2 regions of the Vibrio sp. A2-1 genome follow, and region 1 is predicted to be linked to the other one. Evidence: predicted binding sites of a transcription regulator. Region 1 holds the regulator's gene; the other holds the start of a gene.

Evidence for each region. The regulator CRP, encoded in region 1, controls carbon source genes, mostly activating them, when cyclic AMP is high. The targets are predictions, from matches to a motif close to TGTGANNNNNNTCACA.
Region 2: the regulator CRP is predicted to act here: its motif matches at 4,395-4,410, upstream of nagE (N-acetylglucosamine-specific PTS transporter subunit IIBC).

Annotation. Positions count from the first base shown of each region.
Region 1 covers NZ_JAKKCO010000007.1:133,935-141,417, reverse strand. Annotated here, with positions in the region: gene L3V33_RS19000 (ABC transporter ATP-binding protein) at 1-887, shown strand, start outside; gene L3V33_RS18995 (TIGR02444 family protein) at 884-1,354, shown strand; gene L3V33_RS18990 (hydrolase) at 1,631-2,623, shown strand; gene L3V33_RS18985 (YheU family protein) at 2,722-2,934, shown strand; gene L3V33_RS18980 (phosphoribulokinase) at 3,012-3,881, shown strand; gene crp (cAMP-activated global transcriptional regulator CRP) at 4,121-4,753, shown strand; gene L3V33_RS18970 (DUF1338 domain-containing protein) at 4,931-5,722, opposite strand; gene astD (succinylglutamate-semialdehyde dehydrogenase) at 5,995-7,452, opposite strand.
Region 2 covers NZ_JAKKCO010000002.1:529,495-536,977, reverse strand. Annotated here, with positions in the region: gene L3V33_RS09980 (cation:proton antiporter family protein) at 30-1,616, opposite strand; gene L3V33_RS09975 (ROK family protein) at 1,702-2,916, opposite strand; gene nagA (N-acetylglucosamine-6-phosphate deacetylase) at 2,919-4,055, opposite strand; gene nagE (N-acetylglucosamine-specific PTS transporter subunit IIBC) at 4,531-6,090, shown strand; gene glnS (glutamine--tRNA ligase) at 6,393-7,483, shown strand, end outside.

The DNA.
Region 1 (7,483 bases):
GAAACGGTGCGGGTAAGTCGACACTAATCAAGCTGCTTTCAGGCGAACTGAAACAGCAAGGTGGTGAGCTGAGCTATTCGCAAGGCGTTAAGATGGGTTACTTCGCTCAGCATCAATTAGAGACGCTGCATCCAGAAGAAACGCCACTGCAACACATGATGCAGATTGCGCCTAAACACACAGAACAACAACTGCGTGATTATCTAGGCAGCTTTGGCTTCCAAGGTGAAAAAGCACTCGATAAAGTGGCGCCATTTTCGGGTGGCGAAAAAGCGCGTTTGGTATTAGCGCTACTGGTATGGCAAAAGCCGAACCTGTTGCTACTCGATGAACCAACCAACCACTTGGATCTCGACATGCGTCAGGCGTTGACCTTCGCCCTACAGACGTTTGAAGGCGCGATGGTTATCGTATCGCACGACCGTTACCTACTTCGTGCGACTACTGATGATTTATACCTTGTGCACGACCGCCAGGTGGCACCGTTTGATGGTGACCTAAGCGATTACTACAAGTGGCTAACCGAACAGCAGAAAGTTGAGCGCAAAGAAGCACAAGCATTGGCACCAGCAAAAGACGGCGCCAACAGTGCCGCAGCGAAAAAAGAGCAGAAACGTAAAGAAGCAGAGTTCCGTAAACTGACGGCACCACTTCGTAAAAAGCTGACTCAATTTGAAAAGCAGATGGATAAGTTAACGCTATCTCTCGAAGAAGCTGAGCAAGAATTATCCGACACTTCACTGTATGAAGCTGAAAATAAGGCTAAACTGAATAAAGTACTCGCTCTCCAAGCGAGCAGTAAGTCACAGCTAGAAGAAGTTGAAATGGATTGGATGTCCACTCAAGAAGAGCTTGAGCAGATGGAACAGGATATGGATAGCTTATGAGCCCAGAGCACGCCCCAATATCACTAACACTGGAACGACTATGGCAATTTAGCCTTCAGTATTACAGTGTGCGCGGTGTAAAGGATGCGTGCCTAGCTTTGCAAAACCAATTCCACGGCAACGTCAATCTACTGCTGCTTCTCAAATGGCTTGATGAGCAGCAATTGTCTTTTGCCGAAGAAGAGTGGCACAAGGTACAACAGTGCTTAAGCCGCTCTGAAACCCTGCTTCATAGCTATCGAGAGCTGCGTAAGCATCTCAAACCTCAAGTCGTCGATTCCCTCTACCGTGAAGCGCTCCAATTTGAACTGCAGTTAGAGAAGCAACAGCAATCTGATCTCGTCGACTGCATTAATTCTCTTCAGCTTACGGCTAACCAGCAATCACCACTCGCTTTTCAATACTGTCGCTTATTAGGGGCTGAAAACCTCTACGACGCTTTTTCTGAACCAGCACCTCAACCCTAACGCGTTTCCTTTCTCTTATCTTCAATCAAGATCCAAGCTTACCTTGGTAGTATCGCTCTTCGTTTTCACACGGGAGTGGCGCGCATGACTGGTAATATGTTTGAATCTCAATCTCGACAATATTCAACTAGTTACCTACACCTTGTTTTTGTAGCCCGTATCAGTGAAACCCTTGCGCTTATACCGAGAATCAACCAAGCTCAAATAAAAACGTGGGCGTTTCGCTAAAAGCTCAACACTTTATCAAAGCCCATAAAAGAAGCATGGACTGTTTTTATGACAATATTTACCGCAGCCGCTGGTTTATCTAATCCGCACTTACAAACCTTAGTGCCACGATTTATTAGAAAGCAGGCGTTGTTTGACCCTCAATGGCAAACCTTAGAAACACCCGACGGTGACTTTCTCGATCTTGCTTGGAGCGAATCGCCAGAGGGTGACACCCCAAGTAATGAGGCTCGAAGTAACAAGCCGATATTCGTTCTATTCCATGGCTTAGAGGGAAGCTTTGAAAGCCCTTATGCCAACGGACTGATGAATGCCTTTGCTAAAGATGGCTGGCTATCAGTGATGATGCACTTTAGAGGCTGCAGCGGAAAGCCCAATCGCTTAGCTCGCGCTTACCATTCAGGTGAAGTCGAAGATGCACGCTTTTTCCTAAGACATCTACACGCCCAGTTTCCCAATAACCCTAAGGTAGCGGTTGGTATCTCTTTGGGCGGTAACATGCTGGCGAACTATTTGGCAGAGTACGCGGACGACCCATTGCTGTCGGCGGCGACGATTGTCTCTGCACCTTTTGATCTGGCTTGTTGCTCTAGTCGTATTGAGCGAGGTTTCTCTAAGCTCTATAAAAAGTACCTGCTCAACTCTCTCAAATCGAATGCCTTGAAAAAGATTAAGCTGCTGCAAGAAAAGCTCGGTATCACCGCCGAAACCATTAAGAAGATAGACAAGCTGTATGAGTTTGATGAACGGATTACTGCGCCTCTGCACGGGTTCAAGAATGCTCAGGACTACTATGCTCAGTGCTCAGCGCTTCCTAAACTTAATAAGATTAAACTACCGACTCAGATCATCCATGCCAAAGACGATCCGTTTATGACAGACGACGTAATTCCAAAGTTCGTGTTGCCTGACAACATCGACTATCGCCTGTTTCAAAAAGGCGGCCATGTGGGGTTCATTACCGGTAGCACGCTCAAACCAAGGTTTTGGTTAGAAGAAGCATTACCCGCCTACTATGAAAGTATTCAAGATTCGGCATAATGGCCGAGCCTTTTTAAGGACTGAGTGGTAGACGTCACTAGACGCAGTAATCAACACATCAATAAACCTATTTATGAACATAAAAGAGAGAAGTATTTATGATCATCCCATGGCAAGACATTGCGCCAGAAACGCTGGAAAACCTCATTAAAGAATTCGTGCTGCGTGAAGGCACAGACTACGGTGACGTAGAGGTTTCACTGCAAAACAAGATTGATCAAGTGAAACATCAATTAGCCTCAAAGGAAGTCAGCATCGTGTTTTCTGAGCTGCATGAAACCGTTGATATTCAAGTCACAAAACGCTTCTAGGCTGCGCTCATAAAGGAGCCGTGTTATAGTGGTAAACGATTGCTAACAAGTAAGTTACTCAAAAGACAAGGGTTGTCATGTCCGCTAAACATCCAATTATTGCGGTGACGGGTTCATCAGGAGCCGGCACCACCACTACCTCAGAAGCCTTCCGAAAAATGTTCAATATGATGGACGTGAAGGCCGCTTGGGTTGAAGGGGATAGTTTCCATCGCTTCACTCGACCAGAGATGGATGTCGAGATCCGTAAGGCTCGCGAGCAAGGTAAGCACATCAGCTACTTTGGTCCACAAGCCAACGATTTTGGCGCATTAGAAGAGTTCTTCCGTCAATACGGTAATGAAGGCACGGGTAAAGTCCGTAGTTACCTACATACCTTCGATGAAGCCGTGCCTTACAATCAAATGCCGGGCACCTTTACGCCATGGCAAGAGATCCCAGAAAATTCCGATGTGATGTTCTACGAAGGTCTTCATGGTGGCGTGGTAGATGGCGACATCAATGTCTCACAACACGTCGACTTGCTGATCGGCATGGTGCCAATCGTCAACCTTGAGTGGATCCAAAAATTCGTTCGTGACACACGCGATCGTGGCCACTCACGCGAAGCAGTAATGGATTCTATTGTTCGCTCAATGGATGATTACCTTAATTACATCACCCCACAATTTTCGCGTACTCACATCAACTTTCAGCGTGTTCCAACCGTAGATACATCGAATCCACTGAACGCTAAAGGGATTCCAAGTTTAGACGAAAGCTTCGTTGTTATACGTTTGCGTGGCATCAAAAACGTCGATTTCCCCTACCTTCTAGCTATGATAGATGGCTCATTTATGTCACGCCACAACACGCTTGTGGTGCCAGGCGGTAAGATGAGTTTTGCTATGGAGCTCATTGTAAGGCCCATCCTACAACAGCTCATCGAAACCGGAAAAATAGGTTAACAAGACACCATTCTGGTTGATTACTTTTCATACCGTGATCATGTGCACAATTTTGCGTAAAAAATCGTAGCTTGGTCACGATTAAAATCAAGAAATAGTACCTGAAAAAGGATACTATTCTTAAACGAAACACAAGATAGCTTGCAGCGCTCAACGAGTGCTCTTATCCTACAAGTCAATCCAGGCTTAGCTAAAATACGGAAAGCGGCAAGCATACCCTGCAGAGGAAGTAAGATATTATGGTTCTAGGTAAACCCCAAACCGATCCAACATTAGAGTGGTTCCTTTCACACTGTCATATTCATAAGTACCCTTCAAAAAGTACTTTGATTCATGCTGGTGAAAAGGCAGAAACCTTGTACTACATCGTTAAAGGTTCTGTGGCAGTTCTTATCAAAGACGAAGAAGGTAAGGAAATGATTCTTTCTTACCTAAACCAAGGTGACTTCATTGGTGAACTTGGCCTCTTCGAAGAAGACCAAGAGCGTACTGCATGGGTTCGTGCAAAATCTCCTTGTGAAGTAGCTGAAATTTCTTTCAAGAAATTCCGTCAACTTATCCAAGTGAACCCAGATATCCTAATGCGCCTTTCAGCGCAAATGGCAAACCGTCTACAAGTAACTAGCCAAAAGGTTGGTGACTTAGCGTTCCTTGACGTAACAGGTCGTATCGCTCAAACGCTACTTAACCTAGCGAAACAGCCAGATGCAATGACTCACCCTGACGGCATGCAAATCAAGATCACTCGTCAAGAGATTGGCCAGATTGTTGGTTGTTCTCGTGAGACAGTAGGTCGTATCTTGAAGATGCTAGAAGAGCAGAACCTAATTTCTGCACACGGTAAAACTATCGTGGTATACGGCACTCGTTAATCTCGATTAACTGAGCCAAAAATTTAAAAGCCACCAAATGCAAATTTGGTGGCTTTTTTGTTTTATAAAGATCTAGAGAGCAGATGCGAATGGAGCACCTCCCGCGTCCAAGCGCAAACACTCTCAAAGCGAAGCGTACCCGCATCTTTAGGGTAAAGCCCGTGCTCGTATCTTTCTTTAACCGTTGGTGCTCTCAAAGATCTTGTCAGCCGATGCTGCAACAAATCCTGTATAAAGCTCACCATTCGCCATCGCATAACGCTTAGCGAACTCGTAGAAGCCACCAGGAATCACCTCGCTGCCTTCAACAAATGAAACTGGGACTTTGTCTGCCATTGTAGATGATTGCTCTAATAAGACCTCTGGAGAGCCTTTAACCTGACCGCCAGATGCATTGATAGTGAAACCTGAATCACTCAAATAGTCATTCACTGTCTGTACTTCATCGAACTCATTAAGCTGGTTCACACTTACCGTAAAGTGGTTTGCACCGTAACCATGAGCCGCTAACCAAGACGCGTATTCACTCTCTTTTGCTAGAACTTGGAAATCCGCGAAGCTCAGATCCCAAAGGCGACCACCAAACAAGAACTCATGACCTTGAAGCTTGCTTGCGTCCACTTGCTCAACCAACTTAGCAACGATCTGTTGTAAGTCACTTGAACACTCTTCTACCTTCAACTCACTAATGAACACTTTCGGTTGGTTTGGGTCTGGGTGCTCGTAGTGCTTAGCCACTAACTTCTTGCTCTCAAACAAATAGTCGCCACACGCCTTGTAGCCTAATTCAAGGAAAGGCTTGGCCAGTGTTTCAATGCCCAGAGGTGCAACATTGAAAGTACGCAGTGCAATATGATCATTAATCAGGGCTTCGTCTTCTTTCAACAGATGATGAACTTTCTCAGCCGATGGGCAAAGCCTGTGAATGTAATCGTCCCATAGTGATTTAAAGAGTAGATCGGGCGTCATGGTGACTCCTTGTCAGAGGTTCTAGCAAGCTAGTAATTTGGATTAGAGAGGGAGAGGCTGGACACAAAGTCAGCAGCCATCAGCCTGTGACATACTTGTTCTATTATTATCTACCGCCCAATCTAGGTGTCGGACGTGATGGAAAAAGGAAGCGATAACACCGCTTCCTCATTACACAATTAACCAATGAATCTGTTATTCATGAGCCTAGAGCTCATAAGTTTATGATTTATAAACTTTTGACTCATGAATTTATAGCTTAAGCGCTAAAACTACAGCTCAATACCTGGGCTAAACGTAGCTGGCAGTTGAGTTTCACCACCTTCCATTGACGCCATTGGGTAAGCACAGTAGTCCGCCGCGTAGTAAGCACTTGGGCGTAGGTTGCCTGAAGCACCCGGGCCACCAAATGGTGCATCACCACTTGCGCCTGTTAGCTGGCGGTTACGGTTAACAATACCCGCACGGATATGGTCAACGAAGTATTCCCACTCTGAATCGTCTGTTGATACTAAACCGGCAGACAAACCAAAGCGCGTGTCATTAGCCAATTCAACGGCTTGCTCTAACGATTGGTAACGAACCACTTGCAACAATGGGCCGAAGTACTCTTCATCTGGCAACTCAGCAATGTTGGTTGCATCGATTATACCCGGAGAAACAAACGCCGCTTCGCCCGCTTTTGCTTCGACTAGGCTTACACCACCTAGTGATTGCAGATTAGCTTGTGCGTTCAGAATGAACTTAGCGGCCGTTTCAGAGATTTGTGGTCCCATGAAGGGTGCAGGTTCAGCGAATGGCTGATCAACACGAATTTTCAAGGTAGCCGCAACAAGCTTATCAAGCAGTTGATCGCCCTTCTCGCCAACAGGTACATACAAGCGACGTGCACATGTACAACGTTGGCCTGCACTGATGAAGGCCGACTGGATAATGGTATAAACCGTCGCGTCAGCATCACCAAATTGGTCAGTGATCACCATAGGGTTGTTGCCGCCCATCTCTAGCGCTAACATCTTGCCCGGTTGACCTGCGAATTGACGGTGAAGGATATGACCAGTATTGGCACTGCCCGTGAATAGCACGCCATCAAGACCTTTAGCATCCGCCAGTGCGATACCAGTTTCTTTAGCGCCTTGCACTAGGTTAATCACGCCAGCAGGAAGGCCAGCTTCTTGCCATAGCTTCATCGCAAACTCACCCGTCCAAGGTGTCTGCTCTGACGGCTTAAATACCACGGTATTACCCGATAGCAGTGCCGGAACAATATGACCGTTAGGTAGGTGACCAGGGAAGTTGTAAGGACCAAATACCGCCATTACGCCTAATGGGCGATGACGCAGTACGATTTGGTTGCCTGCGGCTTCACGTGAAGCTTCACCCGTACGTTCGTGGTAAGATCGAATAGAGATAGCGATTTTACCCGCCATCGCACCCGCTTCAGTGCGAGTTTCCCAAATCGGTTTACCCGTCTCTTTTGCAATAATCTGTGCAATTTCTTCGCTGTTCTCTTTTACCTTCTCAGCAAAGTTCAACACGATCGCTTCACGCTCTGCAAAGCTCATCTTTTTCCATACTAAGAAAGCGTCACGCGCCGCTGCTACTGCAGATTCAACCTGTGCTGGAGTTGCACTATCGCCTTGCCACACGACTTCATTATTGTATGGGCTTACTGATGTCATGGCGTCGCCTTGACCTGCCACCCACTGTCCTGCTATCCACTGAGTCATACTTCTATCCTTAAAATCTTCGACAGATAAT
Region 2 (7,483 bases), on a different contig from region 1:
TTGAGAGGTTAACTAGACAATGTTTAGGATTAGATCTTATTGATGTTAGGGTTTAATTGCTCACATACGTGTCGAGCAAAACCACTACCAGCTTCACTGTAGATGTTGAATGCTGCATCGACACCATTCTCTTTCAATGTTTCTAGCTGGTCGGAGTATTCAGCAATGGCTGCGATTTGACCTTTAAAATTACGTGATTTTAGCTGTTCTAAGGCTGTTTGATTACCTTGGTGATGAGGCATCGCCAAGATCACTAGCTTCACGTTTGCTGTATCTAAGATACGCTCCCAGAAATCTGGGTCAGTTGCATCGCCAGAAATAACGTTTCTTCCAAGGCTTCTATGGTTGTGTGCGGCTTCTTCACGAACTTCGACACCTAAGCTAACCTTGCCATAGCGAGAACGCAATTCATCGTAGGCGCCAGTACCAATACGGCCCATACCAAGAATAAGCACTTGTGCGCGACCAGGATCAATTCGTTTATCACGTTGGTGAAGCTTTTCAGCAGCGTGCTCTTTGAGCCACTTACCTGACTGTTGATAAAGCTTATGACCCGCTTTGTTTAAAGGAGCAGCAATTAAGAACGATAACGAAACCGCAATCGCCACCGCCACTAATATATCGCCAGACATCCAACCCATCTTAAAGGCAAGACCACCGACGATAAGACCAAATTCACTGTAGTTAAACAATGATAGAGAGGCGAGTAGAGAGGTTCGAACACGGAATTTGAAGCGGTTGAGTACCAAGAAGTAAAGCACGCCTTTCACTGGCAGTAACAGCAAGAATAAGATGGCGAGCATAAAGCCTTGAATGGTAGGTTGCTCGGATAATCCAATATTCAAGAAGAAGCAGACAAGGAAAAGCTCTTTGAGGTTAAACAGCGATTTCGACAGCTCTGAAGCTTTTGGGTGACCGGCTAGCAACATACCTAAGATAAGAGCACCTAGATCTGGTTTAACCCCTACAAACTGGAACAAACCTGCACCGACGACCAATGCGAAGAAAATGCCGAATAGCACCAACATTTCGCCGTGACCAACCCAGTCGAGGACTTTGTAGAACAACGGACGACAGAATGGCAAAGCGAACAGTGCGATGGCATACCACTCTGGAATTTTGCCTGTCGATGCCGTTAAGAAGACCACGGCAAAGATATCCTGCATGACCAGAATACCGATCGCTAATGTTCCATAGGTCGCATTCATTTCCCCTTTCTCTTGCAGAGACTTAACTGCGAATACGGTACTAGAGAATGAAAGGGCAAAGCCGAGTAGAACAATCTGTTCTATTGACATGGCTGCCAACGAGGAAATACCTAGGAATTTAAAACCAAACAGGGCGACCGCAAAAAACAGAGTGGATAAAAGGTTGTGGATTGTTGCGCCAGCCCAGATCTCTTTAGAGAGCAGGGTTTTGATATCGAGCTTTAAGCCAATCGTAAATAGAAGCAGGGTGACACCAAGGTCAGCCAAGGTAATGATGGTGTCATTGGTTTCAAAACCCAGAGCAAAGAGCCCAAAACCAGCGACCAAAAAGCCGACCAATGGGGGAAGGTGACACTTTAAAGCAATAAATCCTGCAATAAACGCAGTGGATATTAATATAAGTTCCATAACTTGTAGTAGTAGTTCCCTAGCTTAAAAAAAACGGGCCGTGTTTATACAAACACGGCCCGCGGAAAATCAGAGTTGTTTTTCTTTAGTCTTCAAGAAGCTTTTGAAGTAACACACCGTTGAGCATAGCGCGCTTAATCATGGCAAAAGCTCCCATCGTAGGATGTTTATCGATCTGTGATGCTACAATAGGCAGGCCGCTATGGAAAGCCGTTAACGACTGATTCTCTACATTGCGCTTAATTGCAGGGAAAACAATCTCTTGTGCCTTTGTAATATCACCAGCAATGATAACTTTTTGAGGATTAAACAAGTTAATCGTCATTGCGATAGCTTTACCCAGTTGATTACCTACTCGAACCAAACTTTGCTTAGCCAGTTCGTCGCCATTGATAGCATGGTCACATACATCTTGAATGGTAATGTGCTCAATCTCTGTTAGCGAGGACTCATAACCTTGCTTAATTAGCTTTTGGACACGTTCAACAATGGCAGGGTTTGCCGCTACGGTTTCAAGACAACCGAAATTACCGCATTGGCATTGCTCGCCAAGTGGATCAATTTGGATATGACCAATTTCACCCACGTTGCGGTTATGGCCAAGGAAAACCTGACCATTAACAATAATACCAGCACCAGTACCACGGTGAACGCTAACCAAAATAGAATCTTGGCTGTCTTTGCTTGCACCGAAGTAGTGCTCAGCAAGCGCCATTCCTCGAACGTCATTACCAACAAAACAAGCAACATGGAATGTGTCGCGAATAATGTCGCTTAACGCAAGGTTATCGATGTCTGTATTTGGCATGTACTCAACGACACCTGTCGTTGGGTTAACCAAGCCTGGAAGAGTGACACCAATGGCAATCAGTTGGTCGATCTTTGGTTGGTGTTCAGCAATGAAAGCCTTCAAGTTATTGACCAAGCCTTGGGTGAGGTCTGATTGGTCTGAGTAATTCAGGTCTTGCTGTTGGAAAGCCAGCTCACGACCGCCAAGGTCATGCAGGCTTATTTGAATGTAATCTCGACCCAAGCGCACAGCGACAGAGTGAAAAGGCTCTACTTCTGTGGTTAGGGAGATAGCGCGTCTACCGCCAGTAGACGCTTGCTGCGCAACCTCTTTAATTAGGCCGCGCTCTAAAAGTTGGCGGGTAATTTTTGTAACACTTGCCGGTGCGAGTTGGCTTACATCAGCCACTTGTATACGACTGATAGGCCCTTGTTGGTCTATTAGTCGGTATACCGCCGCACTGTTTAGTTGTTTAACTAAGTCTACGTTACCTATTTGTCCGCCATTCATACTTAATTGTGCTCGTATTGTCCGTTAACAACAGTCGCTTTAACGTTAAAGTCTCGGTCAAATACGGCTAGGTTTGCAACCATGCCTTTTTTGATTCGACCTAGCTTGCTTTCTACACCGATAGCCGTAGCTGGGTATAGCGTAGCCATGCGAAGAGCTTCGTCTAAAGCGATACCGGCGTGCTCAACTGTATTCTGAACTGCTTCAATCATAGTCAGAGCTGAGCCGCCCAGTGTGCCGTTTTCATCAACACACTTACCATCACGGTAATATACTTTCTTACCGACAAAAATAAAGTATTCCATGTCAGCACCTGCAGGAGCTGTGGCATCCGTCACTAATACCAACTTTTCTCCCTTGATTTTATGCGCAATTCTGATGTTTGCGTAATCAACGTGGAAGCCATCGGCAATAATGCCAGCATAAACCTCAGGCGTATCGTAAATCGCGCCAACAACGCCAGGCTCACGACCAACCATAGGAGTCATTGCATTGAATAGATGAGTGGCAAAAGTGATACCTGATTCGAAACCTTGACGAGCTTCTGCGTACGTTGCATTCGTGTGACCAATCGAAACAACCACACCAGCTTTGCGCAGACGCTCAATGTGTTCTGGGTCGTTGAGTTCTGGAGCCAATGTTACTTTGGTCACAAGGTCACTGTTCTCACAGATAAGCTCAATCATTTCGCTGTCTGATTTACGAATGTGATCGACGCTGTGAATGCCTTTTTTCGCGACGTTTAAATACGGACCTTCAAGGTGTAGGCCAAGAGATTGGTTTTGGTATTGGTTGTGATACTCACGAGCTGCGGTAATAACCGCGCGCATGTCTTCGTCAGAAGAAGTGATTAGCGTTGGCAGGAAGCTAGTACAGCCAGATTTAAGGTTTGCTTTGTGCATGATCTGCATTGTGTCTGCAGTGATCTCATCGTTAAGCATTACACCGCCACAACCATTCAATTGTAGGTCAATAAAGCCTGGGCTTAGGTTTGCTCCGTTTAGGTCGCGAACTTCGATTCCTTCTGGTAATTCAGAGATAGGACAGACTTTTTTGATCAGTTCGTTTTCGATTACAACAGCATGATCGGTTAGAACATCACTACCAGTGTAAATTTTACAGTTACTTAGCGCGTACATAGTCAGCTAATCCTTATTTCGTGAGATCTTTAAAATTTGTTCGTTACCTAAATGTGGACTTAGTTTGCGAGCATCATTTACGTAACGATTTATCTTTTATGGGCAAACGGCTTCAAAATGGGAAGCGATTTAAGTTGTTGAAAAATATATGAACAATTGATTATTGATATACATTTAGGTTCACTTTTAATGATTGTTTATTGGACAGCGTAAACCCAGGGATACCATCATTTTACCTAATGGTTAGGTTTAGATTTTATCTATAAACGTTCATTTTTTTGAATGATAAAATAAGTTTTATGATCTCGCTAGCAAAAACCTCTGGATTTGGTAAAAACTGGTGATTACGATCACAAATGGTAAGGTTTTAATTTGCGGAGCAAAATTAATTGAATACACTGAATAGGACTAAATTGAGCGACTAAAATAAGTTTCTCAAACGAATTCTAAAAAATCCTATAGGGGGAAACAACTGGTGAATATTCTAGGATATGCACAGAAGCTTGGTAAGGCGTTAATGCTACCAATCGCAACGCTTCCGATTGCGGCGCTTCTTTTACGTTTAGGTCAAGGCGATTTACTTGATATTCCATTCATGGCAGAAGCTGGTGGTGCTATCTTCGGTAACCTACCATTGCTATTTGGTCTAGGTATCGCGATTGGTCTTTCTAAAGACGGTAACGGCGCAGCGGGTCTTGCTGGTGCAGTTGCTTACTTCGTACTAACAGCAACAGCAACCACAATTAACGCAGACGTTAACATGTCATTCTTCGGCGGTATCTTCGCAGGTATCATCGCAGGTCACTCTTACAACGCTTTCCATGCAACACGCCTTCCTGAGTGGCTGGCTTTCTTCGCGGGTAAACGTTTAGTACCTATCATGGCCGGTCTATTTGCACTTGTTGCAGGTGCTGTGTCTGGTGTGGTTTGGCCTGGTATTCAATCTGGTCTAGATGCACTAGCTCATGCGGTATCAACGTCTGGTGCTGTTGGCCAATTCGTTTACGGTACTCTTAACCGTGCACTAATCCCTGTAGGTCTACACCACGTATTGAACTCATACTTCTGGTTCGGTATGGGTACGTGTCAAGAAATCATCGTTGCTGGTCAAGGCGCATTCGCTAACATCACTCAACTTTGTGTTGACCCTGCACTGGCTAAAACTCTAGTTGTTGGTCAAGAGCATACATTCACATTCGCTAACTCAGTAACTCCAGAGATTACTACTGTTGTTAAAGAAGTGACTGAAACAGTTAAATCTGGCGACCTACACCGTTTCTTCGGTGGCGATAAAGGCGCTGGCGTATTCATGAACGGTTTCTTCCCAGTAATGATGTTCGGTCTACCAGGTGCTGCACTTGCAATGTACCTAGCTGCTCCTGCTGAAAAACGTAGCCAAGTTGGTGGCGCATTGTTCTCAGTTGCATTCTGTTCATTCCTAACAGGTATCACAGAGCCGCTAGAATTCATGTTCGTATTCCTAGCTCCTGCTCTATACGCAATGCACGCGGTATTTACAGGTCTGTCTCTAGTAGTGGCAAACATGTTTGGTACTCTGCACGGTTTCGGTTTCTCTGCTGGTCTAATCGACTTCGTACTGAACTGGGGTCTAGCAACTAAACCATTCACTCTACTATTGATTGGCTTAGCATTCGGTGCTCTATACTTCTTCACTTTCTCTTTCGCAATCCGCGCTTTCAACTTGAAATCGCCAGGTCGTGAAGATGATGACGAAGCTGCAGCAGCTCCTGCTGGTGACGCGCCAAAAGGTGACGTTGCTCGTCAATACCTGAAAGCTCTAGGTGGTCACGAAAACCTGACTTCAATCGATGCTTGTATCACTCGTCTACGTCTAACTCTTAAAGACCGCTCTATCGCTGATGAAGTTGTTCTTAAGAAACTTGGCGCTAAAGGTGTGGTTAAACTAGGTGAGAACAACCTACAGGTTATCCTAGGCCCACTAGCTGAAATCGTCGCTGGCGAAATGAAAGCTATCGGTGCAGGTGAAGACCTATCTGATGTAAAACTTCCATAGTAAAGGAAGTACTTGTTAAGACGTAACAACGGCTCTTAACTAAGTTTCAAATTGAAAGCCTCCCACACGGGAGGCTTTTTTGTGCCTGTCATTTAAGGCCAGTGAACAAGGTTCGTTCTATTCTTCATCGAATAGCAGAAATAATCACAATTAACTGATGGTTCTTATTGTGCAAAGGCGAAGAATTGTGGATGATTAGCAACAATGATCTTTCTATCTTTGATAGGCAGCAAAAGCCGCCTTTGTCTCGGATATGAAAGATAACTTTCTCTGACAATACTAAATACATAGAGGTGCTATAGATGAGTGAAGCTGAGGCTCGTCCATCGAATTTCATTCGCCAAATTATCGATAAAGATTTAGCGGATGGTACACACAGTAGCGTGCATACTCGTTTCCCGCCGGAGCCAAATGGCTACCTGCACATTGGTCACGCTAAATCTATTTGCTTGAACTTTGGTATTGCTCAGGACTACCAGGGACAATGTAATCTTCGTTTCGATGATACAAACCCTGAAAAAGAAGACGTTGAATACGTTGAGTCAATTAAGAATGATGTAAGCTGGTTAGGCTTCGAATGGTCGGGTGATATTTGTTACTCATCAAACTACTTCGATACACTTTACGCTTATGCTGTGGAATTAATTAATAAAGGCTTAGCGTATGTTGACGAGCTAAGTCCTGAGCAGATCCGTGAATACCGTGGCACGTTAAAAGAGCCTGGTAACGCGAGCCCATATCGTGATCGCAGCCCTGAAGAAAACCTAGCGTTGTTTGAAAAAATGCGTGACGGTGGCTTCGAAGAAGGCAAAGCATGTTTACGTGCTAAGATCGACATGAGCTCTTCATTCATGGTTATGCGCGATCCAGTTATCTACCGTGTTCGTTTTGCTCACCACCATCAGACTGCTGACAAGTGGTGCATTTACCCAATGTACGACTTCACTCACTGTATCTCTGATGCGCTAGAGGGCATTACGCACTCTATCTGTACGCTTGAATTCCAAGATAACCGTCGTTTGTATGACTGGGTTCTAGACAACATCACGATTGATTGCCAACCTCGTCAGTACGAGTTTAGCCGTCTGAATCTTGAATACACGGTAATGTCGAAGCGTAAGCTGAACCAACTTGTGGTTGAAAACCTAGTTGAAGGTTGGGACGACCCACGTATGCCAACAATCTCTGGTTTGCGTCGTCGTGGCTTCACTTCAAGCTCGATTCGCGAATTCTGTAAACGTATTGGTGTGACTAAACAAGAGAACATGATTGAGTTCGGCTCACTTGAATCTTGTATCCGTGATGATCTGAACGAAAATGCACCTCGTGCAATGGCTGTTCTTGACCCTATCAAGGTCGTGATTGAAAACTACGACGCTGATACAGTAGAAAC